DNA from 2 places in the Shewanella sp. AC91-MNA-CIBAN-0169 genome. Region 2 is predicted to be linked to the other one. Evidence: riboswitches for the same ligand, from Rfam matches in the RefSeq annotation. Region 2 holds a riboswitch; the other holds the start of a gene.
The links. A riboswitch is a leader RNA that binds a small molecule or an ion and turns the genes downstream of it on or off. The one in region 2 is predicted to bind lysine.

Region 1: linked by a shared signal. The riboswitch ahead of AAEY98_RS16010 (Na+/H+ antiporter NhaC family protein) and the one ahead of lysC (lysine-sensitive aspartokinase 3) in region 2 are both predicted to bind lysine.

The regions. Positions count from the first base shown of each region.
Region 1 is NZ_JBEOPM010000019.1:76,821-93,581, reverse strand. Features, by position in the region: gene AAEY98_RS16055 (acetyl/propionyl/methylcrotonyl-CoA carboxylase subunit alpha) at 1-1,728, shown strand, start outside; gene AAEY98_RS16050 (hydroxymethylglutaryl-CoA lyase) at 1,729-2,619, shown strand; gene AAEY98_RS16045 (CoA transferase subunit A) at 2,686-3,390, shown strand; gene AAEY98_RS16040 (3-oxoacid CoA-transferase subunit B) at 3,404-4,060, shown strand; gene AAEY98_RS16035 (universal stress protein) at 4,200-5,081, opposite strand; gene AAEY98_RS16030 (cation:proton antiporter) at 5,456-6,646, shown strand; gene AAEY98_RS16025 (TlpA family protein disulfide reductase) at 6,695-7,201, opposite strand; gene AAEY98_RS16020 (acyl-CoA dehydrogenase C-terminal domain-containing protein) at 7,586-9,376, shown strand; gene AAEY98_RS16015 (thymidine kinase) at 9,451-10,029, opposite strand; gene AAEY98_RS16010 (Na+/H+ antiporter NhaC family protein) at 10,189-11,748, opposite strand; lysine riboswitch at 11,828-12,044, opposite strand; gene AAEY98_RS16005 (electron transfer flavoprotein subunit alpha/FixB family protein) at 12,448-13,371, opposite strand; gene AAEY98_RS16000 (electron transfer flavoprotein subunit beta/FixA family protein) at 13,373-14,122, opposite strand; gene AAEY98_RS15995 (H-NS histone family protein) at 14,558-14,968, shown strand; gene rcsF (Rcs stress response system protein RcsF) at 15,130-15,525, shown strand; gene tsaA (tRNA (N6-threonylcarbamoyladenosine(37)-N6)-methyltransferase TrmO) at 15,678-16,427, shown strand; gene AAEY98_RS15980 (acyltransferase) at 16,432-16,761, shown strand, end outside.
Region 2 is NZ_JBEOPM010000008.1:94,533-111,293, reverse strand. Features, by position in the region: gene AAEY98_RS09315 (S9 family peptidase) at 1-824, shown strand, start outside; gene arcA (two-component system response regulator ArcA) at 914-1,630, opposite strand; gene AAEY98_RS09305 (DUF3293 domain-containing protein) at 2,306-2,785, shown strand; lysine riboswitch at 3,026-3,200, shown strand; gene lysC (lysine-sensitive aspartokinase 3) at 3,335-4,714, shown strand; gene AAEY98_RS09295 (succinylglutamate desuccinylase/aspartoacylase family protein) at 4,719-5,837, shown strand; gene AAEY98_RS09290 (site-2 protease family protein) at 5,909-7,045, opposite strand; gene AAEY98_RS09285 (DUF4144 domain-containing protein) at 7,265-7,627, opposite strand; gene AAEY98_RS09280 (flagellar assembly protein A) at 7,671-9,338, opposite strand; gene AAEY98_RS09275 (methyltransferase) at 9,516-10,562, opposite strand; gene AAEY98_RS09270 (alkaline phosphatase) at 10,665-11,939, opposite strand; gene gshB (glutathione synthase) at 12,041-12,994, opposite strand; gene rsmE (16S rRNA (uracil(1498)-N(3))-methyltransferase) at 13,033-13,773, opposite strand; gene AAEY98_RS09255 (endonuclease) at 13,823-14,524, opposite strand; gene AAEY98_RS09250 (SprT family zinc-dependent metalloprotease) at 14,682-15,293, opposite strand; gene AAEY98_RS09245 (PA0049 C-terminal domain-containing protein) at 15,376-16,557, opposite strand.

The DNA of each region.
Region 1 (16,761 bases), on a different contig from region 2:
TTTATCGGCCCTGGCAGTGATGCTATCGATTCGATGGGCAGCAAAAGTGCAGCCAAAGAAATCATGTCAAAAGCCAATGTGCCATTAGTACCGGGTTATCATGGCGACGATCAAACGGATGCCACATTAATTGCTCAGGCTAAAGCTGTCGGCTTCCCGTTACTGATTAAAGCGGCCTATGGTGGTGGCGGTAAAGGGATGCGTATCGTTGAAAACGAAGGCGAAATCCTTGAAGCGGTTAAATCAGCACGCCGTGAAGCCAGCTCGTCATTTGGCAATGACAAACTGTTAATGGAACGCTACTTACGTCAACCACGTCATGTTGAAGTACAAGTATTTGCCGACACTCATGGCAATGCGATTTATTTATCGGATCGTGACTGCTCTATTCAACGTCGCCATCAAAAAGTGGTTGAAGAAGCACCTGCTCCAGGTTTGTCAGACGAACTACGAGCTCAGATGGGTAACGCAGCCGTTGCAGCCGCCAAAGCCATTGATTATGTTGGCGCGGGCACCGTTGAGTTTTTACTCGATACCGATAATAGCTTCTACTTCATGGAAATGAACACCCGTTTGCAAGTAGAGCATCCGGTTACCGAAATGGTCACAGGCCAAGACTTAGTAAAATGGCAGCTAGTTGTCGCCAGTGGTGGTGAATTACCGCTGCGCCAAGATGAAGTGCGTATTCATGGTCACTCATTTGAAGTGCGAATTTACGCTGAAGATCCGCAAAACGAATTTTTACCTGCCAGCGGTAAGCTCAATTTTTTACGTGAACCAGAACAAAATCGTCACGTGCGTATCGATTCAGGTATTCGTGAAAACGATGTCATCAGTAACTTTTATGACCCGATGATCGCCAAACTGATTGTATGGGATGAGTCGCGCCCTCGCGCACTACAACGTTTAGTACACGCACTTGAGTCATACCAAATCAGTGGCCTTAAACATAACATCGAGTTTTTAGCCAACATTGCTGAACACCCAGCCTTTGCTGCGGCAGACTTCTGTACTGACTTTATTGAGCGTTATGGCGACACCTTAATTGGTGACGCAGCTATTGAAGCAGATACTGCGTTAGCACTAGCAGGACTTTTTCAAGTGCTGTCACGTAAAGAAGCGGCAAAAGCGCTGGCCATAAACAGCGCCGACCCATATTCGCCTTGGGGCCTCGTGAGCGGCTTTAGACTCAATAGTTCAAGCGTGCATCGTGTGTCGTTATTAACTGACGCATCAGCCGAAGTGCAACAACATGACTTGCTACTGACAGCCGTTGGCGAACAATATCAATTGTGTTTACACGACCAAGTATTGACGTTAGCGGGTGAGCTGAAAGCTGACTTACTCTTAGCTGAGATTAATGGCCATAAGAGCAAAATCCCTGTCAGCCATCAAGGCGATGACTTTACGCTATTTTTACCATCTGGCAGTTATCACTTTAAAGCCATATTGGCTCAAGTGATTGAAGAAGTGGTTAACCATGCAGATAAGCTTAAGGCCCCCATGAATGGCACTGTTGTGACTCATTTAGTGGAAGTGGGCCAGCAAGTTAAAGCAGGCCAAGGTTTATTAGTGATGGAAGCCATGAAAATGGAATACACCATCGAGGCACCATTTGATGGCGTGGTGAGCGAGTTTTATTTCCAAAGCGGTGAGCTTGTCAGTGACGGTGCACAACTATTAAACGTTGAACCATTAGCCTCTGAAGCTAACGTCGAGGAAGCGTAAATGTTACCGACTAAAGTGAGCATTTTTGAAGTTGGCGCCCGTGACGGTTTACAAAACGAAGTGCCAGTGACCACTGCAGACAAACTCACGCTAATCACACAACTTGGTAATGCAGGTATTAAGCGTATTGAAGCAGGCAGCTTTGTGTCACCTAAGTGGGTGCCACAAATGGCCGATTCTGATGCCGTATTGCAGCAACTCAAACGACAAGCTGGTGTGGTTTACAGTGCATTAACCCCTAACCTAAAAGGGTTTGAACTAGCCCTTGCTGCAGGTGCGGATGAAGTGGCTATTTTTGGCGCCGCATCTGAAAGCTTCAGTCAAAAAAATATTAATTGCTCAATCGATGAGTCAATCGGACGCTTTATTCCGTTAATGGAAGCAGCCAAACAACATGGGATTGCAGTGCGTGGCTACGTGTCTTGTGTGCTCGGTTGTCCGTACGAGGGCGACATTGCAGTGAGTGAAGTCGCTAGAGTATCTGAGATCCTTTATAAAATGGGTTGTTACGAAATCTCATTAGGCGACACCATCGGTGTTGGCACTCCCAATAAAGCGCGGCAAATGGTTGAAGCTGTCGCCAAAGTGGTTCCGGTTGATAAGTTAGCCTTGCATTTTCATGACACATATGGTCAAGCATTAGCCAATATTCTGGCCTGTCTCGACACTGGTGTCAGCGTGTTTGATGCATCAGTCGCCGGTCTTGGTGGTTGTCCATATGCGAAAGGCGCTTCCGGTAATCTCGCCACTGAAGATCTGGTCTACATGCTCCATGGCATGGGAATAGATACCGGCATTGACTTAGCTAAGCTTGCATTTGCTGGCGACAACATTAGCCGCGCATTAGGCCGAAGCAATGGGTCTAAAGTGGCAAATGCAATCAGAACATAATCACATATACTCACAGGGGTGAGGCAAATTGCTTGCCCTTGGAACATAACAAATAAGGACAACAAGATGGCAGGATTCAATAAAGTCGTCCACAGCTATGAAGAAGCACTAGCAGGACTGAGTGACGACATGACAATTATGGTCGGCGGGTTTGGTTTGTGTGGTATTCCTGAAGGCTTAATAAACCACATGGTTAAATTGGGTGTGAAAGGCTTAACCGCTATTTCAAACAACGCTGGTGTTGATGATTTTGGTTTAGGCTTGTTACTTAAACAACATCAAATTTCAACCATGATAGCCTCTTATGTTGGCGAAAATGCCACCTTTGAACAACAAATGTTGTCTGGTGAGCTTAATGTGATACTCACGCCACAAGGCACATTGGCTGAAAAAATTCGTGCTGGTGGTGCGGGTATTCCGGCATTTTTCACCGCAACAGGTTACGGCACACCGATTGCTGACGGTAAAGAAACCCGTGAAATTAAAGGTCGTCACTACGTATTAGAAGAATCATTGACGGCAGACTTTGCCTTAGTTCGTGCATGGAAAGCCGACACCATGGGTAATTTGGTATTTCGAAAAACCGCCGCTAACTTCAATCCAATGATGGCCACCGCAGGTAAAATTACCGTGATTGAGGCTGAAGAAATTGTTGAACCGGGTGAGTTAGATCCAGACCACATCCATACACCAGGTATTTATGTTGATCGCGTTATCAAAGCCAGCTTTGAGAAACGTATCGAACAACGTACCGTCAAAGCTGCGAAATAAGGGAGACAACACCATGGCACTGACCAGAGAACAACTCGCCCAGCGCGTAGCAAAAGAATTACAAGACGGTTTTTACGTTAATTTAGGTATTGGTATCCCTACTCTTGTGGCTAACTATATTCCACAAGGCATGCAAGTGATGCTGCAATCTGAAAACGGTCTACTCGGCATGGGCGAGTTTCCAACCGAAGAAACCATAGACGCTGATCTCATCAACGCCGGCAAACAAACAGTTACCGCAGTTGCTGGAGCGTCATTCTTTTCATCGGCAGAGAGCTTTGCGATGATACGTGGCGGCCACGTAGACCTAACCGTATTAGGCGCCTTCGAAGTTGATGTTAACGGCTCTATCGCCTCATGGATGATCCCAGGCAAGCTGATTAAAGGCATGGGCGGCGCAATGGATTTAGTCGCTGGCGCTGATAATATTATTGTCACCATGATGCATGCAGACAAATACGGCAATTCAAAGTTATTGTCAAAATGCGAACTGCCATTAACGGGCTATGGTTGCATTAAACGTGTAATGACAGATTTGGCCTTTATGGAAATTAAAGAGGGTGCATTCCATTTACTTGAACGAGCCCCTGGCGTGTCTGTTGAAGAAATCGTCACAAAAACAGCTGGTAAGTTAGTGGTACCAGACCATGTGCCAGAAATGACTTTTTAATTAATCTTAAATGGTTAATATAACAAAGCCCGCCACTCTGGATATACTCAGTAATGCGGGCTTTTTTGTATTTTTTAAAATGACAACTAACTAAAAATACCTAACGGTTCGTTGATGTGACCGTTAATTTACAGAAAAACTACCAAGTTAAAGGCGCAAGCAATTGATCATCTGCTGGAATAATCAATACGTTACTGCGCATCCGCTCTAAAACTAACTCAGCAGTATTACCTATAATCCGTCCTAATAATCCTTCTCGTTGCCGAGCACCAATCACAAAATATTCACTCTTCAATCTGCAGGCTAGCTCAAACAAGCACAGTTCAGGCTCACCAGCAATAATGTGGATACATTCGGGATCCATATTAAATTGAGCAATCTGTTTTTGATGATCTTTATATGCCTTTTTAACAAGAGCATGGGTATCAATCAAATCCATATCTCGTAATATTTTGGGTACCCTAAGCACAAACGCTAAATGTAATTTGGTCCCTGTAGCTTCTGCAAGTTGCTTACCATATGCCACTACAACGCTATTAAGCTGTTGTTTAATAGGATCATGAGTAGCAAGATCGACAGCCATCAACGTTGCGTTGCCTTTAGTGAGTGGATTACTGGTTAATAATAATAACGGGATCCGAGTATGGCGTATCAACTGCCAGTCAGTGGATAAATAATGGTCTGCATGATGTACAGCCTTCACCATAAGGTCAAATCCATGACGAATAGAATGATGACAGGCATGTTCAAATAAATATTTGCTCCACACCATGTGTACCGGAATATCTTCACCTTTAAGATCCACGAGATGCTGCTTTAATTCAGCTTCTCGTTGATCCATTAACTGCTTTTGAGCAACGCTGACTAAACGAGGGTTATAACTTTCAGGACCACTAAAATAAGCATAAGAATAAGCAAAAACTTCCGCATTTTTGTTCAATTGCTTAGCTAACAGCAAACCGCTCGCTATCGCATCGGTATGTGCTTGTTCCATTTGCGCGATAATAAACACCTTATCCATTTCCTTCTCCTTAAGTCTGCCAATTTTTGATGTACAGCTACTGAAATAGTGATGTCCTGATTAGTTGTGCTATATAACAATCTTCATTGATGGTGGCTTGAACTAAAAATCCCATCAGCTGAGCTTTATAGGCAAATGTCACCGTTAAAAACAGTCGTCCAAATAACCAACTCGCCTAGCTCAAATAGTAAATAATTGAAAGTTCCAACTAAATATTTTTTCCGCTAAAACACAGTAAATCATGTCTTATTAGCTATCATTAGTTTAGTCAATAGAGTACGTTTGTGTTCAATAATTAATCAGTAAGTTGATCGTAATCAACTTTCTGAGATCAAATCGAATCAAGGGATATAGCGCAAACTAAGGCAGACAAAATGACAATAGATAGTTTTGTAATGTCATTATTCTTTATTCTAGTGGTAGGTAGAATACTCGGTGAACTGAGCGACCAACTTGGGTGTCCAAGCGTGGTGGGTGAAGTTATTGCAGGGATATTACTGGGGCCATCAATTCTCAATTGGGTAGAACCTAATAGCACATTAGCTATTATCGCAGAACTTGGGGTTATCCTATTACTTTTTGATATTGGGTGCGAAACCTCAATAAAACGGCTCGTCAATGCAGGAGGTCAAGCCGTTCGGGTCGCATTATTAGGGATTGCTTTACCCATATTAACAACAGGACTTGCCAGTCTTTATTGGTTGTCCCTAGCACCTTTTACAGCCTTATTTTTTGGTTGTGCCCTCACCGCCACCAGCATTGGTATATCAATGCGCGTGTTAACACTATACAAACAGACCCAAAGTTCAGCTGGACATATTATTCTTGGAGCCGCGGTAATTGATGATATTGTCGGAGTGATACTGCTTAGTTTGTTGTTTCATTTTGCTTCCTCAGGTGAATTGGCATTAAGCTCAACACTGATGTTGTTTATCACGATAACCAGTTTTATCGTTTTCAGCCCCCCACTTGTTAGAGCTATCATTTATTTTACCCGCTGGTTACGTCCCAAAACGAATATCCCGGGTTATGAAGTGTTTGTGGTAATGTCACTGATTAGCATGTTTGCATGGCTGGCACACTGGTTTGGCACACCAGCAATATTAGGTGGATTTGCAGTTGGCATGGGTATATCGCGGCAGTTTACTTCGCCATTAAATAAATTTTTGAAAAATCCCTTTCCTTACACTTATAAACTAGAACTGTCCTCTCGCCCGCTGGTGCAAATATTCAGCCCGATATTTTTTGTTTATGTCGGAGTTAGCCTCGATCTCAGCCAGTTAGATTCAAGTTTTACAGGTTTAGTCATTCTAGGATGGTTAGCGTTTATTGCTGTATTAAGTAAGTTCGTGGCAGGTTTAATAGCAGGTCAGAACTGGCAAGAAAAATGTATCATTGGTGCCGCAATGGTACCTCGTGGAGAGGTTGGGCTAGTTTTCGCGGAAATGGGCCGTCAACTTGGGGTGATACCAGCTAAAGAGTTTGCAATATTAGTTATGATTATCGCCCTAACGACCCTAATAGGGCCGCTTATTTTGAAATATACGTTAAGTAAGCAGCATTAACCGCTTAAGTCATTTCGACTTAAATATCAGTACTGAGTAACATAATGATCAGTCTACTAAAAACTGCAGCGCTTTCTCTAAATTAGGATCGTCAGGATTAGATGTATTTGTCACCCACGCAATATGACCAGTGCGGTCAATAAATACTGTTGTCGGTGTGCCTCTTACGCCATACAACTTAGCAACCTCATCCCCTAAAACCAACGTTTTCATCTTTACACCTCGATCTAGCAAGCTTTGTCCGGGAGTTGCGCCGACATCTTCTTTAAAACTAATACCAATCATTTGTAAGTCTGTATGTTGATATTTAAGTCGCAGCTTTTCTAAGCCGGGTTGAAGTTTTTTACAATATGGACACCATGTAGCCCAAAAATGCAAAATGACTGGTTTTCCCGCGTAGTCATGTAGATTAAATGGCTGACCATCAGCATGAGTTAACTCAAAGTTAGGAGCAACGGATTCTTCCATCTTCGACGCCGCATCAGCTATGTGTAACGGCATGAAAGACAAAAAGAACAATGCCAATATACTTATTCCAAACCAAACTAATTTCATCACTAGCCCCTTTTTGATGGCGTATTCTTTTGATAGATAATTTTGATAGATAATTTTGGATAGATAATTTTTGTAGATAACTCATAGACCGGACAAAAACGATTCTGTATTCGTTTGCAGAGCAAAAAAAATGGTTCATCAGTACTGAACTTTCTATAGGTGATTACGGTATTAATAAAGAGGCTAACAATACGCATATTTCAGAGTAAATAAATCGGTACATTAAACGTATAAAATTAAGTTTACGTTTACGTAAAAATAATACTGAGTTTTTACTCGAAATTGGGTATGGTTAGATAAATCAACTATCTGATTGGACCAGTAACTAACTACATTTTGTTGCCGAGACCCAACTAAAATACAACATAACCAAGGAATGATCTTATGCCAATTTACCAAGCTCCTCTTCGCGATTATCAATTCATTCTATCTGAACTGCTTAATGTCTATCAACAAACTGATTTACGTGGTTTTGATGAGTTAGATGCTGAGCTAACTGATGCGATTTTACAAGGTGTTGCCGATTTCAGCACTGACATCATGTTGCCACTCAATGCCAGTGGAGACTTAGAAGGTTGTAAACTGGTTGATGGTAAGGTCATTACCCCTACAGGGTTCAAGCAAGCTTATAAACAATACGTACAAGATGGTTGGGCAACATTAACTTGCGATCCTGAATTTGGTGGCCAAGGTTTACCCGAAGTTATCGGTACATTTGCAACCGAAATGAAAACAGCCACTAATATGGCGTTTGCCATGTATCCAGGCTTAACCCATGGGGCTTATTCAGCGATTCACGTTCACGGCAGCGATGCGCTAAAGCAAAAATATTTAGCCAAACTGGTCAGTGGTGAATGGACCGGCACCATGAACTTAACAGAGTCTCATGCGGGTACAGATTTAGCCTTACTGCGCACTAAAGCGGTTCCTGCTGGTGATGAACTGTTTGCTATTAGCGGTGAGAAAATTTTCATTTCGTCGGGCGATCACGACTTAGCCGACAACATCATTCATTTAGTATTAGCGCGTTTACCAGATGCACCGGACGGTGTTAAAGGTATTTCATTATTTGCTGTACCTAAGTTTTTAGTGAATGCCGATGGTAGCTTAGGCGAAGCTAACAAGCTTAGCGCAACAGGTCTTGAGCATAAAATGGGCATTCATGGTAACTCAACGTGTGTGATGCATTTTGACGGCGCAATAGGTGAGCTTGTTGGTGCTGCACATCAAGGTCTAAAAGCCATGTTTACCATGATGAACCAAGCACGTTTAGGTGTCGGTATTCAAGGTTTAGGCGTATCAGATATTGCTTATCAAAATGCTCTCGTTTATGCCAAAGAGCGTATTCAAGGCCGTGCATTAAGTGGTGTTAAGCAGCCAGAGCAAGCTGCAGACTCATTATTAGTCCACGGCGACGTGCGTCGTATGTTGTTATCACAAAAGTCGTTCAACGAAGGTACACGTGCGCTAATGGGTCAACAAGCGCTGTGGCTTGACCAAGTAGAACGTCATACCGATCCAGAAAAAGCCAAACAAGCTAATGCACTTGCTGCGTTATTTACACCGATTGTTAAAGGCTTTGTCACCGACCAAGGCTTTAAAGCTTGTGTCGATGCCCAGCAAGTCTATGGCGGCCATGGTTATATTAATGAATGGGGTATGGAGCAGTTTGTGCGTGATATCCGTATTGCAATGATTTACGAAGGCACAAATGGGGTACAAGCACTCGATTTAGTCGGCCGTAAATTACTTGCCGACAAAGGTGCAGCATTAACTTTGTGGTCAGGTATGGTGAAGGAATTAATTCAGCAAAACGCGGCTAATGACGCAATGAAACCTTATCTTGCAGGCTTAATGGATGCCGCAGGCGATCTTGAAAAAGCGACCGGTTTTATCGTGCAGTCAGCCAGTAAGAATCCTGATCTCATTGGTGCAGCGTCAATGGCCTATATGCAGTTGTTTGGAATTACCGCACTAGCATGGATGTGGACTCGCGTTGCAGCAACGTCATTAGCCGCATTAGAAGCGGGTACTGAAGAGACTGGTTTTTACCAAGCTAAACTTAAAACCGCACAATTCTTTATGAGCTATTGGGGCAGCCAAACCCGCAGCTTACGCAAACAAATTGAATCGAGTAGTGCAGATATTGTCGATTTCGCAGAAGCCGATTTTTAATAAATAGTGACACACAAAAAAGCCGCATCAATTAACTTGAAGCGGCTTTTTTATTCAGTTAAGTTGGGTTTGACTTAATCCCACAAAAACTCACGAAAATGCTTTCGACAAACCGACTCGTAACTTTCATTACCGCCAATGGCAACCTGCTCGCCTTCACGCATCGGTTTACCGTCATGATCAAGACGCACGACCATGTTAGCTTTACGGCCACAATGACAGATAGTTTTAAGCTCAACCAACTTGTCAGCCCAAGCTAATAAATATTGGCTGCCTGGAAATAGTTCGCCTTGAAAATCATTGCGAAGACCATAGCACAATACTGGAATATCAAGATTATCAACAACATGAGTAATCTGTCTAACTTGTTCTTTACTTAAAAACTGACTTTCATCAATCAATACGCAATGAATTTTTTGCTCATCATTCGACGTCGAAATTAACTCAATTAAATTATCAGTGCTACCGAACACCTGCGCTTCGGTTTCGATGCCGATACGTGATGACACTTTGCCGACACCATAACGATTGTCTATCGATGCCGTCATCACTAAAGTGTGCATACCGCGCTCACGATAATTATAAGATGACTGCAGTAATGATGTTGATTTACCGGCATTCATCGCCGAATAATAAAAGTACAGTTGCGCCAAAATGAAGCGTCCTAATGTTTAGCTAGTGAATGTCGTTCATATTACCTTTTCCAACATCGTAATAACAAATAAAAATGCCGTATTCATAACGAATACGGCATTTTTATTACAGCTTAAATTGGACATCTACCTACATACAGTAGGGCTTAGTTCAAGAAATTACTTCTTAGCCCAAAAGTGTAATATCACAATGCTGATGACAAACAACACGCTACAGCAAACTAACCCTGCGATTAATGAGCCAGTAAAACCTAATACGGTGTAACCGACTAAACTGATGAACGCGGCAATTAAGGCATACGGCAGTTGAGTAACCACGTGATCAATATGATGACAACTGGCACCGGTTGACGACAATATAGTGGTGTCAGAAATGGGCGAACAATGATCGCCAAATACCGCACCAGACAATACTGCGGCCAACATTGGCAACATCATACTACTATCACTTCCCATAGCCATATCTGCTGCAATAGGCAACATAATCCCAAACGTGCCCCAACTTGTTCCTGTCGCAAATGCGGTAATACCCGCTAATAGGAATAACACTGCAGGTAACATCGCAAACGGAATATTGTCAGTGGCTAAACTTGCCATGTACTTACCGGTTTCAAGCTGTCCAATCACACTCGAAATTGTCCATGCAAAAAGTAATATGTAAATGGCTGGCAACATCGAGCGCGCGCCAACCGACATGCCTTTGAGTAACATAGACAAGTCAACTTTTTGCTGAATAGCAAGAATGAGCGTCGCAATAAGACCAACTACAGAGCCAAAAAATAGTGACGAGCTAACATCGGTATTCTCAAATGCCCCAAGTACATTAAACGGTAAGCCTTTTGCTGCTAACACATCGGCGCCACTTGAAACCATAAAATACACTGTCGCAAACACCAATACCGCGATAGGTAAAAATAAGCCCATCACTTTACCGGTATCGGCTTCAGGTAAATCTGTAACAGCGCCAGGGGGTTGGCCTTTTGACTCATCAAACAAGTTACCCCGCAGTGCGTTTAATTCATGCTGGCGCATTGGGCCAACATCTAAGCTAAACGTTGCAACACACAGTAATAATAATAACGAAAAAATGGCATAAAAGTTCATTGGGATCATTTGAATAAAGACGCTCAAATGACCAGAATCTGTAAATCCATGAGCCGTTAAAATACCGCCAATTAAGGCGATAATGTATGCACCCCAGCTAGATACGGGAGAAATAACACACACCGGCGCAGCGGTGGAATCAAGAATATAAGCTAATTTGGCACGCGAAATATGGTAGCGATCTGTGATTGGACGTGAAATCGAGCCGACGACTAAACTATTAAAGTAATCATCAATAAACACTACGCAGCCTAAAAACATGGTCATTAACTTGGCATCACGTTTATTGCGAATACGCAATTTAGCCCAATCAGCAAAAGCACGAGCAGAGCCACTGACAGTGATCAATGCTGTGATCATACCCAGCACAATCAAAAAGCCTAAAATGTACACATTCCAACTGTTCAGTCCGGCGTCTTTCCAAACTAACTGGCTGGCTGTATTTAAGATATATTCGCCACTGCCAACCAATGAGAAATCGGTTAGTAATAAGGCGCCGAAAACAATGCCAACCCCTAAAGATAGCAATACTTTACGAGTTAAAATAGCCAGAGTAATAGCCACAAGTGGTGGCAAAACAGAAAGTGCCGAATCGGCATAACTTATTATCATAATTTAATTATTTCTTCGTTGGATACGAATGGAGAAAAACTAGAAATAAGGCTAAACATACACAGGAAGTGTATGCGTTAACTTAACTAGTAGCACTCCACAGTAATATCCATTTAATATGAATATCATTCTTTTTATCAAGTCGATAAAAACACTATGACAGTGCAGTCCCTTTCGAGAACTGCCCCAACAAATACGGCTGATAACCCCATTTATTTCGGCATTGCACCCTTTTATGTCGAATTATTGGCATCACCCAATTCAACATGACTTTTATGCAACGCACCTCTACTTTTGTTGTTTGTAGTTAAAGCTCATTACACACAACGCGAACATACAATCATAAATTACATATTCTGCGCCAGTAAAAAGCACTAAACAGCACGACAAATAACAACAACATCAATTTAAACCACAATTGCATAGCATTAGTTTAACGTTTTTAAATCAAATGCACACTAGTGTAATGGGCACAAAAACAGCAACCGCATCAAACCCTGGATATTTGAACTGAATTTTTAAAAATCAACACCTAAACCAGTACTAAATCCAAGAGAAATCCAAGAGTAGCCCAATAAAAAAGGTTTCTACCTTATGAGTAGAAACCTTTTTAATCGTACAACAGAACGTTTAATAGCGCGTCAAAGTCGGCTGAACAACACGAGCTTAATCAACTCCTCCGTTTAGCGACTTAACATCTGATTAAACGAGGTTGTTCAATGCCGGTACCGCTTCAAATAAGTCGGCAACCAAACCATAATCCGCCACTTGAAAAATAGGGGCTTCAGGGTCTTTGTTAATGGCCACAATTACTTTTGAGTCTTTCATGCCAGCAAGATGTTGAATCGCGCCAGAAATACCCACTGCAATGTACAAGTTAGGGGCGACAATCTTACCCGTTTGCCCAACTTGCAAGTCGTTAGGTACAAAGCCCGCGTCTACAGCTGCACGTGATGCACCTACTGCTGCGCCTAACTTATCGGCTAGTTGTTCTAAAATGGCAAAGTTTTCACCGCTGCCCATACCACGGCCGCCAGACACAATAATGCCAGCATTACCGAGTTCAGGACGGGCTGATTCAGTGAGTGACTGAGAAACAAACTCAGTTTTTGAATCAATTGCTTGGCTTAAGTTGATGACTTCAGCACTGCCTGTTGATGCTACAACATCAAACGCACTTGAGCGCACAGTCATGACTTTCTTAGCATCTAAGCTTTGCACTGTTGCAAGCGCATTACCCGCATAAATAGGGCGTACAAAAGTGTCACTGCTTACAACTTCAATCACTTCAGAAATCTGGGCAACGTCTAATAATGCTGCTACGCGAGGCAATGTATCTTTACCTATACTGGTTGCTGCAGCCAGAATGTGTTCATAGTCTCCGGCAATATCAACAACCAATTTTGATACATTTTCAGCTAGTTGAGCACCATATTGAGCGGCATCTGCCACTAATACTTTACTCACACCCGCTAAACTTTGTGCTGCACTTACTGCGGCAGAACAATCAGCACCAGCAACCAGTACATGAATATCACCACCAATGGCTGTTGCAGCGCTAACTACTTTCGCCGTGTCAGTTTTCAGGCTGACATTATCGTGTTCTGCTAATACTAAAATGGTCATATTAGATCACCTTCGCTTCATTTTTTAACTTATCAACTAACTCTTCAACAGAAGACACCATGATGCCCGCTTTACGCTCAACTGGAGGTGTGACGCTAAGTACTGTTTGATGCGCTCTTAAGCTCACACCAAGATCAGCCACAGCCATAATCTCTAATGGCTTGCGTTTAGCTTTCATAATATTAGGTAATGAAGCATAACGAGGTTCGTTCAAACGTAAGTCTACCGTCACAATCGCAGGCAAAGGCATTTTCAGCGTTTGTAGTCCGCCATCGATTTCACGTGTAACCGTAATCATGTCACCATCAATTTTGACTTCTGATGCAAATGTCGCTTGTGGCATATCAGTTAATGCTGCGAGCATTTGACCCGTTTGGTTATTGTCGCCGTCAATTGACTGCTTACCAAAAATAACGAGTTGTGCTTGCTCTTTTTCTTGCACTGCCTTTAACAGCTTAGCAATCGAAAGAGGCACTAACTCTTCATCGGTCTCAATATGAATCGCTCGGTCGGCACCCAGTGCCATTGCGGTTCTTAATTGTTCTTGCACCGCTTTAGGGCCAACACTTACCACTACAACTTCAGTGGCAATGCCAGCTTCTTTGAGGCGAACAGCTTCTTCTACCGCTATTTCGCAAAATGGGTTTAACGCCATTTTAAGGTTGGTCGTATCAACATTTGTGTTATCAGCTTTTACCCTGACTTTCACATTGGCATCAACTACGCGTTTAACAGGCACCAATACTTTCATAGGTTTTCCTTCCTACACCTTCAATGTATATGGACAACACACTGGCGTTCGCCAATGCAAGATGGGTTAACTTTACGTCCTGTTAACGTTAACGTCAATCAAAGTCAAACGACTGTTTACATATTTTTTGTTATTGTGGTGGCAATCAAACTAAACAAGTAGTGGATCATTAATTACTTAATGGGAATGCTTAATTAAAATTAATTGCATAATTAGATGATTTTATTTGATTCAATGCCAAATAGTTTCTATTATTACAGCTATATTCAGTATTGATTAAGCTGTATTAGTAATAATCAGAGAATTAATCTGACTTATATTAATAATAACGACCCAAATAAACAATATGAAGTACTGAAACTTACACGGAACGTTGATACTTTTTATCTCTTATAACTTTTATTTTATAAATAAATCATTAGGAAACTATACAACATGAGTGACTTTTTAGACATATTAACCCACGGCCGTCGTTTTAAAGCTGCAGTAAAAGAATTGTCTCTTGATGATTTACGTGAAACAGCGGCCAAATTAGAAAAAATCATTACCGAACGTCAAGAAGAAGAAAAATTAGAACTTGAAGCTAATGCAGAGCGTAACGCTCGTATTGCTGAAATTCTTGCTCAAATTGAAAACAGTGGTTTATCAATTGAAGATTTAGGTGATGTGACCTCTTCTGTTAAAACAGCTAAACCTAAACGTGCACCGCGCCCACCAAAATATCAAATCACTGTTGATGGTGAATTAATTCAATGGACTGGCCAAGGTCGTATGCCTACCGTATTCAAACAACAAGTTGATAGCGGCAAAAATATGAGCGAATTCTTAATTCCTGGTATGGAATAATTATTCTGATTAAGGGTTAACCACACGGTTAGCATTTAAAATAAAAAAGAGCTTACTTCGGTAAGCTCTTTTTTTATAGCATTTGAGCGCTTTATCATCGCCATGAGAAAAGGTAAACTAACCGTCATTGATCCATTCCCCATTAATAGAAGGCTACGGCTATGACTTTTCCTCTTAAATATGCATTTATTGCCTCAGGTATAGCACTATTATTGAGCGCTTGTGCGAGTGATTATACGTTCAAAAGTAATTTAGACAGTAAAGCGATCAATGATTATTTTAAAGTCGGTGATGTACAGTTATATGAAGGAAACGATCAACCTAAAGGAACATTTGAAACTTTAGGTTTAGTGGAAGGCGAAGCCTGCCAAGAAAGCAAACAAGATGCACCACCGCAAATGGCCGTAGCACGAAGCAATGCCAGAAGATCTGCTGCAGATATGGGCGCAAATGGTTTTGTAGTTAAAAGCTGTTTTATGATTACTGAAGCGGATAATAGTTGTTTTAGCCGTGCACTTTGTGTCGGTCAAGCCATTAAAACTCCTACAGAAAAATAACAACTCAATATATTATATTGGCTGCCCATAAATGATGAGTGCTCATATAACACTCATCAACATTTTTTATATTTGATTTATAACTCCCTTTGTTTGCTTAATTCAGGTATCGCATGACACAAAGCAACGATCGACACAGTCAAACAGATCTAATGAATCATAAATCTAGCGTTCCGTTTAGCAGCCAATTAAATGCTGTTGCAATATGCAGAACACCTTACAAACAAAAGTTTGGTATTCCTCGTCAGCCAGGTTTAGTCAATGCGGTAGGTTATATAGAGTTTGAACCCGCGTTTAATCATATTGATGCAGTAAGAGGAATAGAGCAATATTCACACTTATGGTTATTATTCTGTTTCCATGAAAATCTGGCTCAAGGTTGGAAAACCACCGTTCGCCCTCCTCGTTTAGGCGGCAATGAAAAACTGGGCGTTTTTGCTACACGCTCCACATTTCGTCCAAATGGTATTGGCCAATCAGTGGTAAAACTCCATGGAGTTATCCAACGTAAAGGAAAAGTGTGCTTAGTAATATCTGGAATGGATTTATTAGACGGCACGCCAATTGTCGATATTAAACCTTATATTCCTTTTTCTGATGCTATTTTAGACGCCAAAGGCGGCATAGCCCAAGAAGCCCCAATCCTCATCCCACTGACTTATACATCGTTAGCGACAGAGCAAATAGATCACTACAGCCAACAAGAGCAGTACCAAGATTTAGCCGCGCTTATTGAAGGGGTATTGTCACAAGATCCTCGTCCTGCATACAAAAAAGCCAAAAATGATCCCAAACTTTATCAAGTGGCTTTATACGACTTAGATATCTTTTGGCATATCACAGCTCAAGGTATTGAAGTGTTAGAACTCAAACCGACAAAAGTTGAACTGCTGAAGGATTAAATCAATGGCAGACATAGATTACCAAGCTCAACATAAAAAACGCTTATCATGGATGCCATGGCTGTATTTTTCACTTAAACCAAAACATTTAACATGGGCAAAACCTTGGCAAGATGACATTCAACAACGGCTATGTCAGCTTGAAACCATTCATGTAGGTGAACAATGTTTTATTGCCCCACAAGCTCAGCTTTTTGCCGAACCTGGTAGGGACATTATCATTGGCGATCAATGTATGATTGCCGCTGATGTGTTTATGCATGGCCCAATTACCCTAGGCAATGAAGTGGCCATTAACCATGGCTGCAGCTTAGATGGGGGCCGTAACGGTATC
Region 2 (16,761 bases):
GGGTTGAGCAAAATGACATTGATAAAAATCATCCGCTTTATGATTATGCTGGTTTATGGCAAATGCCTGATTTTGGTCAATTAACAGCTGAAGATGGTCAAGCATTACAATACAGACTGTTTAAACCGGTGCCTTTTGATGCCGCTAAACAGTATCCGGTTGTGGTGCGCGTATATGGTGGACCGCATGCTCAGTTAGTGGTCAATAGCTGGAGCGAGGCAGATTATTTTACTCAATATTTACTGCAGCAAGGCTATGCGGTATTTCAATTAGATAATCGTGGCTCAGCGCACCGAGGCACGCAATTTGAACATGTCATTTATCAAAACATGGGTGATGCTGAAGTAAACGATCAAAAAGTTGGCGTTGATTACTTACGTAGCTTGCCGTTTATTGATGGTGACAATGTTGCTATTTATGGTCACAGTTATGGTGGTTATATGGCGTTGATGAGTCAGTTTAAGGCGCCGGGTTATTTTAAAGCGGCAATATCGGGTGCGCCAGTAACGGATTGGCGTTTGTACGACACTCATTATACTGAGCGTTATATGGGGAACCCGCAAACCAATAAAAAAGGTTACGACGCCAGCAGTATTTTACCTTATGTCAAAAATTATCAATCGGGATTATTGATGTATCACGGTATGGCTGATGATAACGTTCTGTTTGAAAACAGCACTAGAGTATATAAAGCGTTGCAAGATGAGGGTAAGTTATTCCAAATGATGGATTACCCAGGGTCTAAGCATTCAATGCGTGGCGAGAAAGTGCGTAATCATTTATATAAATCATTAGCGGCATTTTTAGATCAACAGCTGAAGTAATCACTATTGTGTTAAAGGATTAACGAAAAAGCAGATATAAAAAAACCAGGTGATTCACCTGGTTTTTTATTGCGGTTAACCTTAAAAGATTACGCTTCTAAGTCACCACAAAAACGATAGCCTTCACCGTGAATTGTCGCGATGATTTCTGGCGTATCAGGCAAGCTTTCAAAGTGCTTACGGATGCGACGTATTGTCACATCAACGGTGCGGTCATGAGGCTTTAATTCACGGCCAGTCATTTTTAACAACAAGTCAGCACGAGTTAAAATCTTACCTGGGTTTTCAACAAAGTGAAGCATCGCACGGAACTCGCTGCGTGGTAGCTTATAAGCTTCACCTTGTGGGTTAACCAAAGAACGGCTATTGATTTCTAAGCTCCAACCGTTAAAACGGTAATACTCAACAGAACCTTTTTCTTCAGTTTCTGCGGCAGCATTATTAACGCGAGTTAATAGGTTACGAGCACGGATCGTTAATTCGCGAGGGTTGAATGGTTTAGTGATGTAATCATCTGCACCAATTTCAAGACCTAGAATCTTATCAACTTCGTTATCACGGCCAGTCAAGAAAATAAGACCGATGTTATTAATTTCACGTAGCTCACGAGCTAATAATAAGCCGTTTTTGCCTGGTAAATTAATATCCATAACAACAAGATTAATCTTATTGTCTTGCATGGCTTTATGCATTTCTGCGCCGTCGTTAGCTTCAGTGACAACATAACCTTCAGCTTCAAAAATACTGCGTAATGTATTACGAGTTACAGCTTCATCTTCAACAATTAAAATGTGCGGATTTTGCATGATATTTACCTGATTTTATAAAATTCGATTCTAGCCACTGTTTGCGAACTGTGTGCTAATAGATTGCAATAGCGCTTTAGCTAATGCGCTAAGATTCCGATATTTTTTGGTGTTTATCTATGTCTACCCTGAATTAAACACTCTCTATAAACTCTATTATGTAACACTTAATACTGGTTACTGAGTCTGCTTACGTCGATTAATTACCACTACGCCAAGGCACGCGTTTGCACTTATTCATGATGGTGTAAAATTTGTTGCACTTAAGCTTACTTACTATGAATGCCATTTAGAAAGATAGTTCCTTCTATTGCAAACTTATTTAATCGTATTAATGTTTTATCAAATGTAGAACAAATTTAGTACGACTGTAAACTTTACATCAAAAAATCATCACACTCACAACAACATTTGCTGAGTTTTTGAGGTGTATGTAGCTAACTTTGCTACAGTGATTTAATAGTGCGTAATGGTTATTGTACTCGTTTTAGGCATTTGTTAACAAATTAAATGTTAAAAAATTAATATAACACTCGAGTATATGAAAGATTAACCTTGCTAAGATGATAATAATTAATGGTTTTCTAATATAGTACTGCTGATTTAGATCGTAAACCTTTTAGAAATCAAACCTATCTGCTAGACTAATTCTGGCTTAATTGACGAAAATTTATTATGGAAAATGTTATAGATACATTGTGGAATGAGTATCAAAGTACTCATTTTTTGTTTACTCAACGCCTTTCTCATGATTTCCCATTTGCTATTGTTACTGCCCATAACCCCCGTGGTTCAAGACTCTCTCCTAGTCAAAATCGCTTACTCGATCGTCAGCTTCAATTTAAAATTCAACAATATAATCGTCCCTATCGTGCGTTAATCGGTGCAGCACCTGATTTGTCACATATGGAAAAGAGCTGGGCTATTTTTATTGATAAAGAACAAGCTGTTGAGCTTGGTCGAGAATTTAATCAACATGCAATTTACTACGTTAATCAAGGTTTGCTATCTTTGATTGCATGCCTTGATAGCATCAAACCTGAAGTTGATATGGGAATTTTTAATCACCGATTAAGGATGGTGAGTGAGTTGCCAGAGATAGGTTCGTATAACTGGGTAAATAATGACGTAATTAAAACTGCACAGCTGCGATAAAATAATTAACACATTATCTTGAGACAATACTTACTAGATTGTCTCGGTAATTTGCGGTTAATTATGTTTTTTGGATATTTATGGGCATTTTTTCGTAATAGAGAACAATCATTGCTCTGAAGTCGCAGCCGCATAATATTTCACTGCAGCGATATTTTTTATCAAAACAGTGTATTTTTACTGTGTTTGCTGATTGACTTGATAGGGTATTTTTTGCTATTTTCAACTCCCTCCTTCGGGAGGAACAGAAGAGGAGCGTTAACTAGGTAGTAAGTGAGAGGATGCCAATCCGATGACCACTTATGATGGAGATTAGCGCCGAGGTATCAGTTTGTTTGGCAAACATTGATATCGGTCGATTAGGCTGAATCCTAACGATTGTCACCTATTTTTTTGGTGGAGAGCTTCTGGTGATGATTGCTGTTTCCCTTCTATAAGGGTGCGTTATCTTAGCACCAGGCTCTTCGAACGTAGTGTGTTCGGAGCGTATATCATGTTAGTAAATCACATCTTATTTTTGAGTCTTTCGCAAACAGCGGAGGCATCAGTATGAGCTTTGTTCAGTCTGAAATAGATACCCCAGAATTAGTCGTTGCCAAATTTGGCGGCACGTCAGTTGCTGATTACGCCTCTATGAGCCGTTGTGCAGATATTGTGTTGGCTAACCAAGCTACTCGCCTTGTGGTAGTAAGCGCCTCCAGCGGAGTGACCAATTTATTAGTTGAGTTAACTCAAGCTAATGTGAATGACGAGCGTCGCTTGGTATTGCTTAAGCAAATTGCTCAAATTCAATATGCGATATTAGATGAACTCGGTCGTCCGCAAGACGTGGCAGCCAGTATTGATAAAATACTCAGCCGGATGTCAGTACTCAGCGAATCGTTAGAGCTGAATCGCAGCAAAGCGGTTATGGACGAGTTACTGTCGACGGGAGAGCAATGTTCATCGATTTTATTTTCTGCGGTTATTCGGGAAAAGGGCACTGCTTCAAATCATTTTGATGTGCGTCAAGTATTACGTACCGACAGTCACTTTGGTCGCGCAGAGCCACAAATTGAAGCTATTTCAATGTTAGCAGGTGACTTTTTACAGCCATTACTTGCGCGTTACGTTATCGTTACCCAAGGCTTTATTGGTGCGGATGAAGAGGGACGAACAACAACATTAGGCCGTGGTGGTAGTGACTATTCGGCGGCATTACTTGCCGAAGCGCTTCGTGCTACAGCGGTTGAGATTTGGACCGATGTGGCCGGTATTTATACCACTGACCCACGCCTTGCCCCCAATGCCCGCCCGATTGCTGAAATTAGCTTTAATGAAGCGGCTGAGATGGCGACCTTTGGCGCTAAAGTATTGCATCCCGCCACCATCTTACCGGCAGTAAGACAAAAAATTCAGGTGTTTGTAGGTTCAAGTAAAGCGCCTGAAATGGGCGGAACTTGGATCCGTCATCAAGTTGAAGATACCCCAGTGTTTAGAGCGGTGGCGTTACGCCGTGATCAAACTTTACTTAACTTGCATAGCTTGCAAATGTTACATGCTCAGGGCTTTTTGGCTGAAACGTTCGCGACCTTAGCGCGACACAAAATATCCGTCGATTTAATCACTACCTCGGAAGTTAACGTATCGTTAACCCTAGATAAAACGGGTTCAGATTCAAGTGGCCAGGGCTTACTCAGTGAGTCGTTATTACAAGAGTTATCGCAACATTGTCGTGTAAGAGTCGAGGAAGATTTAGCGTTAATCGCCATCATCGGTAATCGCATAGCATCAACGGCTGGCATTTGTAGTAGGGTGTTTAAAGTGCTTGAAAACCATAATGTTCGGATGATTTGCCAAGGCGCCAGCCCACATAATTTATGTGTGTTGGTTGCAGAGTCGGAAGCGGCGCAAGTGGTTAATGCCTTGCACCAAAACTTGTTTGAGTAATCATATGACTAAAGCAATACAATCGTCAGTTCAAGTTGGAGAACTGGCGACAGGACACGCATTGACCGTTCCAATATATTCATTCATTGGTAGTGATAATTCTGCGCCGAGTGTCTATATTCAGGCCAATGTTCATGGTGCTGAAGTGCAAGGTAATGCGGTGATTTATCAACTGATGACCTTATTGGAAGGTTACCAGGTTTTAGGTGATATTACGCTTGCCCCCTTAGCCAATCCTTTAGGGATTAATCAAAAGAGTGGTGAGTTTACTCTAGGGCGTTTTGATCCCATTACAGGGGTTAATTGGAACCGCGAGTACTTTGATCATCAAGTCGATATTCAAACTTGGTATGCCGAGCACCAACGTTTAACCAATAGTGAGCTGTTTTGCGCCTATCATTCAATGTTGGTAGAAACTTGCCTGGCGCGCCTAACTCATTCTTTTGGGATTTCAACAGGTCATCGGTTAGCAGTAAATTTACAGGCTATGGCACATCAAGCAGACATAGTGCTTGATTTGCATACCGGCCCTAAGTCGTGCAAACACTTGTACTGCCCTGAGTATGATATTGATGCGGCGAGATTTTTCTCGATCCCGTATACCTTGGTTATCCCCAATAGTTTTGGTGGCGCGATGGATGAAGCTACCTTTTGCCCTTGGTGGCAGTTAACCGAGTATGCAGCCAGTCAAGGCCGTGAATTTTCGGTACCTGTGTCAGCATTTACCTTAGAGCTTGCAAGCCAAGAGCGGATTGATTTAGCTGACGCGTTAGAGGATGCCAAAGGCATACTGGCTTATTTAAGTCACCGTGGCGTGATTGCTGAAAAAGTTTATCCAGCCAGTATGGAAAGATTTGGGTGTTACTTGAAGGATTATAAGAAGTTTCATGCACCTAAAGCTGGCTTAATTGAATATTGTGCCAGTGTCGGTGAACCATTAACCGCAGGCAAACCTTTAGCGAACATTTTACGCATAGATTTGTATGGTACTGAACAGGCTTACCAAGCCATTAGTTTACCCATGGATTGTGTGCCTATTTTGCATTTTGCTTCTGCGTCGGTACTCCAAGGCACAGAGTTGTATAAGGTGATGACTAATGTGTTTCCATTACAGCCTAGTTGATTAACTGCTTTGGCTAAGTAAAACAAAAACGCCTGCAATTGCAGGCGTTTTTGTCGATGCGTAAATTGCAATTAACTGCCTAAAATCTGTAGCGGAATCGCTAACATTTCGTTACCAGAAGCAGCAAAATACCAAATAATGCCCACTAAACTTGCTACCGTGAGTAAATACCATACGGTAGAGAAAATTTGCCCGTAACGATCTAACGGCAATAAATGACTTTGATGGCGACCGCGCCATTCAAATACAATTTCTACACTGCCGATCAGTAACAAAAAGCCCAGCAAGGCGAGCCCTAAGCTATAGCTAATGAACACACCGATAGCGGCACCAGCAATACAAGCCACTAGACCGACAACACTATTCATTGAAAAGCTGATGCTTTTTAAAATATGACCGCCATCGAGAGGTAAAATGGGCAGTAAATTAAACAAATTTAGCAGCGCATTGAATGTTGCTAATCCGGCAAAGAATATGTTGCCTGTTAGCCAATAAAGTCCAAGTGAGATAATCGATAAAATGAGTCCAAAAGTGGGGCCCATAATCGAAATATACACATCTTGCCAGCGGGTGTTGATACGTTCATCACTTAGCGCTAAGCCGCCCACAAAAGGGATTAAATAGATCCCTTTGGTTTTCATGCCGAAATGTTTCATCGCTCGAATATGGCCATATTCATGAAACACTAAGCAGCCTATGAGGGCTAAGGCAAATTCAAATGAAAATAACCATGAATAGGCCGCAACACTGGCTCCCGCAAAAAGGACTTTAACCACCTTGGCACTTTTTAGTAGCTTAAAACCTAATGATGCCAGTCCAACAACACTGAGCTTTTGGTTTTTTACTGCTGCAATTTCAGGTGTTTGACGCTCAATATCTTCAACGGTTCGTTGACCTTGGGTTATGGATTCATCATCTATTAATAAACAATAATCCAGTTGAAACGGTTGCCAGTTAACATCGATTTCTAATCGTACCGGTAGTGAACCAATATTGGGTTTAACGGGTTCGTCGTGGTTGATATTTGTTTCAGTCGGTACCGACGTTTGAGTGGTCAGTTCAAATGAATGAATATGAAAGGCTTGGTCGCTAGCGCTTGCAGACTTTTGTGATACCAGTTGATTGTCCCAATAAAGTTGCTGCCAGCCCGCAATCGAGCCTTCTAGTCGCAGACGTTTACCTAGACATTCAATATTTAGTAATTCCATTAAGGATTCTCAGGGTTTATGGACAGTGAGCATAGAGGCATTTTGCCAGAGCTGTGTGTGTTGCTCAATGGGTTTTACCATTATATTCGTTAATCATTAGCTTAGATTTATGATTGAGTGATTAAGGTAAGTAACATGAGTCTGTTGTTGGTAAATTGAAGGTTAGTAATGCTAAAAAGGAGGTGTTATGTGCTGTTAATCTTCAGTCTGAATACGTTGTTAATACAGATGTTCTAATTCAGCCACGGTCGCAATACCTTGCTCTATGGTGGTAAAGACAATTTTTGCACTGCAGCAATGTCCTTGAAACTGACCATACTGGCGTACCAGTGGCAGTAACTGTAACACGCTCATATCCTGACTTAGCTTAACCAGTACAGGCAGTTCAGCCACGCTGGGATCCTGTGGCGGATTTTTCTGGATGCTATACACATGGCCGGCATTGTCGATGAGTTTATCTTCAGCGTGGACGGTAAATTGGTTGGCGCAAATAAAGCCCAACCAATCTTGATAGTTAACCAGATACATTAGCTCATCATCTTGATCAAACTGGAGTATGGCCGGCCAATGTATCTGTTGCATAGTTATCTGTTTGTCCACTTTTTATTGTCTTACCAACTGATTGTTATCGATTACTGTAATCGAATGATACTTCTTGATTGACGTTTTTTACAATACACGGCCCATGTTCACGTTGGCTGCGATTGAATGCCGCACCTATATGAATTTCGACGTTGGTGAAAATGTGTTTTTCAGCTTTGATGACGTAATTATTATAGTAGCCTTCAACTTCGTTAAGATGTTGAGTGTATTCTAGTTCTTCTTTCATACGTTCTTCTGCCATTTGATTTTTTTGCTCGAGCATCATTTTGACTTGCTCAATCATGCCGGCATCGCTTTGCCATTCCGTTTTGGGCGGTAATTTACGTAATCTTGCTTCTATTTCTAAGCCCGCAACAACCATGCCTTTAATACTGTCATCTAACTCTTTAAGTTCTTGCTTTAATTCACCATGATGCATGGCACAAAACAATTCCGTTTTAGTGCCGGCGGTAGCACCAAATGCAATGGCTCTAATGCCTTTTGCTGCAGTAGCAATGCCGCCGATTAAGTCACCTCGTCTTGCTTGGGCATCACTGACGGTAATAGTGTCACCTGAGGTTGAGTGACTGTGAAGTAACTGCTTGGTGACTAGAATATTGCCTAGGGCCTCTAAATGGGAATACTGCACAAACTGGGCACAAATTTGTCCGGTAGCTTTTATTTTAGTGCTGAGATCGTGCTCTTTAATTAAACGGCCAATAACACCTTTACTGACAATGACATCACCATGAGCTTCAATAGACGCGGACTCAACAAAGCCCATTACCGTTACGTCACCGCTAGCTTTTACTTCCATACCTTCGTGCACATCGCCAGTGATTAAAACACTGCCTTTAAAATTAACGTGGCCATAGCGAACGTCTACATCTTTAATTTGCAGCATATCGTCAACTTGCATACCGCTGCGATTTTCAACTGGCTGACCAGACACTGTGGCGATGAGTTTATGTTGATCTTTAGGGTGTAAGCTGGTGCCTGTGCCTGGTTCCATTGGTTTATCTTTACCAGGAATTTGTTGCAGTATATCGCCGTGAACATTAAAACCAGGGGTGCCGATGGTTGAAGGGTTTTTAACCATCAGTAAATCATTGGGCTTAACGGTAATTAGTGCGCCTAAATTACGCATGTCGACCGAGCCGTCTTCGCGTTCTTGTGGTTGTAATAAGCGCTCACGAGCTAAGGCGACTTTTCGGGTTAATATCGCATTGTCGCCGTTAACGGCTGCTTTACCGCAAGCTATGACGCCTTCACAGGTTTCTCCTGGTGGCAATATCGACAAACGCTGCATTAATGCCATGATTTTAGGTTTACTCAATCCCATTTTAATTTTTTGAGTTTTAAGGGTATTAAGTACATCTGGCAGGGTAATATCTTTGCCGCCCCAAGCTGAAGTGATTTTCATACTGGCTTGCATTTTATCGTCACTGACACTGATATTAACGATACCGTCTTTACGTTCGGCAATGGCAAAAAAGAGCTCGTGAGTTCCGGAGTTTTGACCGCATAGAGCATTAACTTCCGCTACCGCTTTAGCAATTGCAGGGGCAATAGGAAACAGCATAGCAAAAGCCGCCTGTGTGAGTAAGGCGTTAATATCCTCTGCTGACACTGGGCCGTGAGTATTGGGAATTATACGTAATTCCACTTTATTTTTATCAGCACTTAGTGCGACGATTGAGGGCTCTAACATAACATCCTTTGTTTTTATTTTTATATCAGGTCATAACAGGCAAATAGAATACCAACGAAATGAATTACAAAATGTGCGTTATTTTGCCTTTAAGCCAATTTAGCTGATATTAATCTGCATTTCCAGCAGTAAGCTTGCTTTGTCGCTTATAAGTGAAGCGGTTTCAGGTGCGGAGTATTATTGGTATGAGTGTTGATGGAAATACAATTTATACTTATTGTTTTCCGCTACCACATTCACTTTGCCAAAATGCGTCGCTATCGTCTCTGAATAAGGCAAATGGCGATTAGCGACAATCTGCCATACACCTTGTGATGTCAGCCTAATAGCACTTTGTTGGACAAATTGCGTGGCAATATCAGTCGTGCTGGTTAACCCATCATGAAATGGCGGGTTGGAGATAATACCATCGAACTTGCCTGAGATTTGATTAAACCCATCTGAAGGATAGACCTTTGCCTGCATACTATTGGCTGCTAGGGTTAATTCACATGAGAGTAACGCCATTGCATTGATATCAATGCACTCAATGGTTAACTCTGGATTGGCTTTTAGCAATGCAGCTGTAATGACCCCTGCACCACAACCAAAATCGAGTACTCTGCCGCGTAAGTTATCCGGTAAATGTGACAGCAGTAATTCGGTACCCTGATCGAGACGTTTCTCGCTGAAAACACCGACAGTATTACAAATTTGCAGTGTTCCCTGTGGGGTTTCTAGTGAATATTGGCTTACCCAATCGCTTATGGATAGCGTTGGTGCTGCTTGGGTTAAATAACTGACATACACTAGACAATGGCGGGCATTATCTTGCTTGATCGGGGTTGAGTAATAATCAGGTGTGAGTTTATCAATTGATTTAACTCCACCTTTATTTTCACCCACAATCATCAATTGGCCATCGATATTTAAATGTTGTGCAGCCAGTTGCAGTAAATAGCCCATTAAGGGTTTAGCTTTTGGAAAGTAAATAATGACGCTATCAAATTTTGCATCAGCTAATGACTCAGGCAGTTGATGGCCAAAATAGCATTGTAATTTTTCATTAGCGCAAGAGGATAATGTGAGGTGATGATTAAAGTCTAGCGCTAGGGCGGTGACATTATCGGCAAACTCAAGACATTGATGTGCAAAGGTATCAGCTTCATAATTGAGCACTAACACATTGTGTTGCTGAAAGTATTTGCTGTTTCTAATTAACGCTTGAGAAGGATTTGTTAACACGTCGGTTGCTCATAATGCTAGTGATAAGATAAACACGCTGATATTAACACAACCCCCACTTCGATAACGGGGATTGTGTTAGACATAGTCGTCAGTCAGTGATTAAGGTGTTTGCACCGATTGCGGTAGTAAGCTAAACATCTTAATCGCAATATCAATATTGTCTTGATGACCGCTAAATAATCTCGCACCTGGGCCTTCTGCAAAGACTTGAACATCCATCGCGGTATGACCGCCACTTGTCCAACCGGTATTCGATTCAATATCAATGAGTTTACGCAGTGCGATTGATAATGGCTCATTACCTTGCATGCGTGCGCTTTGTAATTGACTGTATTGCGCTTCATTTGGTGTAAAACCAAGTAGCGTCGCCGTTAAAGGTTGCCAGTTATCTTCGGCAATGGCACGGGTAGCAATAACATCAGGGCTGGCTTGAACCTTATGCAGTACTTCAGGGTGCCATTCGTATTTGTCATGTGCACCAACTGATAATCCACCGGTATTATGATCTGCTGTCACAACCATAAGGGTGTCTTTACTTTGGCGAACAAATTGTTCAACCACTTCGATAGCGGATGCAAATTCATCCATTTCACCCATCGCGGTAGCAATATCGTTACTGTGACCTGCCCAGTCAATTAAGCTGCCTTCTACCAATAACACAAAACCTTGTTCATTTTGTGATAGTAAATCTAATGCCTTTTGGGTCATATGGCTGAGTTTATGCGCTTGTTTATCATTAATCACCCAAGGCAATTGTACATCAGCAAACAGCCCCAATACTTTTGGCGTAGTCACTGATTCTAGCTCAGAGAATTCAGTGATGTGTTGGTAGCCTTTCGCGCTAAACTGCTTAAGTAATGTTGGGGTGAAATATTGCTGGCCACCACCAAGAATCACATCAGCATCAGAAGCTAAATAAGCTTCTGCAATGTCTATGTAATTACTACGGCTTTCGTTATGAGCCAAAAATGCTGCCGGTGTAGCATGGTTTACTTGGGAGGTAACCGCTACGCCAGTAGATAAGCCTAATGCTTTGGCTTTTTCCATTAAGGTTGTGAGTGGGCGTTTTTCGGTATCAACGGCAATAGCACCATTATAACTTTTAACTCCAGTTGATAATGCAGTGGCAGATGCGGCAGAGTCGGTGACATAGCCACTGATAGAAGCTGGGTAAGTGCTTGCCATACCAACGAGTAAGCGATCAAAAACCGTTTGTTCAATCTCTTCCGTTTCAGGATTATCTTTATAGTAACGATAAGCTGTGGTGTAAGCCGGTCCCATACCATCACCAATCATAATGATAATATTTTTGGGTCTTGATGGACCGACGGTTGGCACATTATTGCTTGCTGTATTAGCGACTACAGGTGACATAACGACTTCATCAGCCATTGCACCCGTTACGATCAAGCTAGATACCAATAATAATCTACCGATTATCCGTTGGTAGGTAGATAAAAAATGCATGATTAATCCTATTTTTGCTGACTAATACGGGCTTCGATGGCATCCATAAGCATGCCGGTAATATTAACGTCGAACGCTGCTTCAATTTCTTTAATGCAGGTTGGACTAGTCACATTGATTTCAGTTAACTTATCGCCAATAACGTCTAAACCGACAAAAATAAGGCCACGCTTTTTCAATTCTGGACCAATAGCACGAGCAATTTTCCAATCACTTTCCGATAATGGTTGGGCTACACCACTACCGCCAGCAGCTAAGTTGCCACGGGTTTCACCTTTCATCGGGATACGGGCTAATGCATAAGGTACCGGTTCACCGTCCACCACTAAAATACGCTTATCACCTTGAGTGATTTCTGGAATAAAGGCTTGCGCCATCGCGTATTGTTGACCATAACTGGTTAATGTTTCGATAATCACGCCAACGTTAGGGTCATCTTTTTTCACTCTAAAAATAGACGTACCGCCCATACCATCTAGCGGTTTTAAAATGATGTCTTGTTTTAGCTGGTGGAATGCTCTGATGCGTTTAGCATCGCGGGTAACAATAGTGTCTGGGGTAAATTCAGAAAACCATGCCGTAAACAGTTTTTCATTGGCATCACGTAAGCTTTGTGGCTTGTTAACAATCAATACGCCTTCTTCTTCCGCACGTTCGAGCATATAAGTCGCGTAGATGAATTCGGTATCAAATGGTGGATCTTTACGCATTAAGATCACATCAAGTTCGGCTAAGGGAGTATCAACTGACTCGCCTAAGGTAAACCATTGATCAGCATCTTGCTTAACCGACAATTCACGCATCGTGGCCATGGCTTTACCGTTGACCATTGCAAGGTCATGCATTTCCATATAAAACAATTGGTAGCCGCGTGCTTGTGCGTCCAATAACATCGCAAAGCTCGAATCTTTTTTGATGTTTATGTCGCTAATCGGGTCCATAACAATACCGAGCTTAATCATGTGTGTATCCTTTAATAATGTGCAGGGAAGATATCGGTTTACCCAATATCGCCAAATTTAACTTGTAATGCGGTAATGGCAGTTAATGACGCTGTTTCAGTTCTAAGTACCCTTGGCCCCAATAAAATGTCGGTAAAATGTTGGGTTTCGGTCATGGCAATTTCTTCGTCAGATAAACCGCCTTCTGGGCCAATTAATAATCTTACTTTGTGGTGTTGACCGGATAACTGCAAACCATTAATACCGTGTGAGGCTCTCGGGTGCAAATTCAGTTTTAAGGCTTCGGTGGATTCTTCACACCATTGTGCCAATGTCATTGCAGGACGAACAACCGGAACAATACTGCGGCCAGATTGTTCACAGGCACTGATAACAATTTTTTGCCATTGTTGCAGTTTTTTGTCTAAGCGCTCACCACTCAGTTTGACACCACAACGATCAGAAAATAACGGAGTAATGGTTGTTACACCCAACTCTACTGACTTCTGAACCGTAAACTCCATCCGGTCTCCGCGTGAAATCACCTGGCCTAAATGTAAGTCTAACGGCGATTCACTGTTGTTAGCCTCACAACTTAAGACCGTGACAGCAATCGATTTCTTACTGGTTTCAATAATTTCAGTTAAGTAATCATTGCCGTCACCGTTAAACAAGCTGATGCGATCACCCATTCCCATGCGCAATACTCGGCCAATGTGGGCGACACCATCCTCATCTAATTGAAGAGTTTGCCCTTGTTGTAAATTGTCTAGGGGCTGAAAAATGCGTGGGACTCTCATCAGTGTTGACCTTATTTAACCAATTGTTCAAGGGGAGCTTAATCGTCAATTAACGAACTAAGCCGTTATTTTGGCATTGTTTGAATACAAAATCATTATGATTACCTTGGTTAGCAGCGATTAAGGTATCACGCTTGCACTCAGTTGCCGTCACTGGCTGCATTTTGTCCCATGCATTAAACAGTTTTTGTTGGCTACTGCTAATTTGTAGACCATAGGTTTGTTGCATATAGAGGTAAGTGCGAGCGATAGGACCTCTTGCTCGTTTAGGCGGTTGTGCTTTGCGGCCTTTAAAGTCGACAATCATTTCACATTGTCCGTATTGATTCGCTTTTCCACCCCAATCACTAAACCTAAAGTTGCTGCGATCGCCATTGACCTCACCAACAGCAGGAACGAGATTATGTAAATCGGCTTCCATTTTTTTGAATTGCTTGTTGTTTTTACCACAATTTTTACGGCCGCCGTCTTGCCAACATTGCAGTTGATGACCAAATTCCCAAGCGGGAACCACATGCTCCCATTCGATACGGTTGGCTCTAATAATTTGTTTTCTAACCTGATAGCCACAGCTAGCATGATCTGCTTGCCATAATTTGCCTGCTATGGCGATGTCGCAGCCGCAATAAAAAGTACTGAGGGGGAGGTGTTGTTGGTAAATCTTTTTAGCCACTTTTTTCGCTTTACCAAAACTACTTGGATGTTCTGCAGCGATAAGTGTGGATGAAAAAATGCCGCACAGAAGCGACACCCAAAATAACCAAGAGTGTGTGGATGATAAGCGCAAAATTAAACCCTAAAATTAACAAAAACATCATTACAGCGCAGGCTTAGCCTGTCATTTTGGCTGATGTTAAGCCATCAGATGCGATGACGCAATTGATACCGTTTATTATTCCGAGCAAAGGTTATTTAGGGTTAAAAGGGGTTAATGTTTGTTGGCATCGGCGACAGCGATATTGAGTTTGGCCACGGACAATTCTGTTGTGACGTCTTATGGTTAAGTTGATACTGCCACAGCCACAAAAATATTCGAATTGTTGGCCACTGACAGACTGAGTATTGAGTTGGTGAGTGGTCTTGGGAGTAATATTAAATGTCGTCAGCATTACGCTCTGCCATTCTTTACCATGAGGTCTTACTTTACCAAAGAGATGGAAACAGACTAAATGGCTAATTTCATGTGGTACCACTTCGTTAATAAAAATATCCGGATTTTCAGCCAGTAACACCGGGTTAAAGCGTAATTTATTGGTTTGTAAATGTGCTGTGCCGGCGCTTTTTCCACGTAAGCTAAAATGCACACTAGGGCGTGGGAATTGACGTTTAAAATGTTGTTCGGCTAATAGGTAGTCCGTTTCGACTTTGGCCAAGATCTGCTGTTGTAAAGGATCACTAACGGAAGTGTTCAGCGATGGGTGGGTTAGAGAGCCCACTGATAACGAAGACTCCTTTTCGTGGATATCTTGCGTTAATACTTGGTGTGCGCGCTGAGTGAGATTAAAAATACTTTTAAACATGTTGAATTGCTTCACTTGCCTGAATGATTAATGAAAGGTTCAGGCAAGTAAAGTATCGGCCTGTTAAGTTAGTTGGTAGACATTACAGTGTGCTCGCCGCTGCAGCTATCATGGCGCGTATTTGCTCGACAATGTCTGACTCTACTTGCGAGTCGTAACCTTTAATACGTGGAGTATGAATGTGTCCTACCGGTAAATTCAAGTTAAATTGATCTCGAAGTAAAATACTGCGATAGGAAATTTCATTGGATAAATAGCCGCCACCAGAGCCTTCTACAGAAATTTCTTTTTGTAGTTCAGCCAGTGATGATGCCTTAAATTGTCCCCGAGATAAGGTGCTAATTTGATTATTGTCATTAACACTCCAATGCCCTTTCACTGCCGCCATTGCTTCAACGGGCAAAGAGAATTGGACAAACTCAGGGCCATTTAATTTGCCATCGGCAGAGGTTCCACCGTTAAATAATGGCGCTTTAGGATTGCGCTGACTGGCACCCGTTAATACATTTAAATTGTCTGGAGCTTCTGCGCTGCGATTACGTCCAGGAAAGCGTTCAATGTCGAAGTTTTCACGACCCATACTAATGGTAAACACCATGTCGACACTGTCTTCACGATAAAACGGCGTGAGTAACGATTCGATAATACCATTGTCGAAATCGCTAAACCTTACTGGAATCATTACGGTTTCGATCTGGGCTTTTTTACCATTAACCTCAAAACGATAACCATCGAGTGCTAATGCAGCTAAACCTGATGGATTGCTTTGGCCAATATTTCTATCAAGGAAAAAGGGGTCAAAACCGGTCACTAAAATATTAATTTGTGTATCGGGAGAAAACGAAATATCGCTAAAGCCGCGAGAGGACTTCTCAACTGCTTTGACTAAAATATCACGTTGCCAATCGACCATATTGAATCCAGCTTTTTCTTGCTTTAGGACGTTACGCATGCTTAAACGACTCCAGTACAAGGAGCGATCATCACTGTGTCCCGATTGTACATCTCGTACAGCTTGCTGCCATAACCTATGCCCTTGATGCGCTGCCATTTCGGTAACGGCTAACTCATCAGCTGATTGGGCTAACTTGACCTCTAAAGTATCACTGATCGCTTGATAACGATTAACCACATTAGGCATAGTTTGCCCCGCTTTTGATACACGCATCTCTTCAACATCTTTTGAGAGCGGCCCAGCATTAACTGCAGTAGATAAGGTTAATGCCAATGTACTTAACATTATAAAAGCACTGTGTTTAATCATGATGGTTCCTTTAGGACCCTAGATGTCTATCTTTGGGTTGCATTTAACGACTTTACTGCCCGTGAGGCGGCCTACGTTATAGTTATAACACAGTTGTTTAGAGGGTTTAATAGGACTTTAAGACTCGTGTCAGTAAATCGTTTTTAAATTATGGATTGAAGTTAACCTCTTTGGAGGTCGTTAAATGTTGCAGATATGGCGATT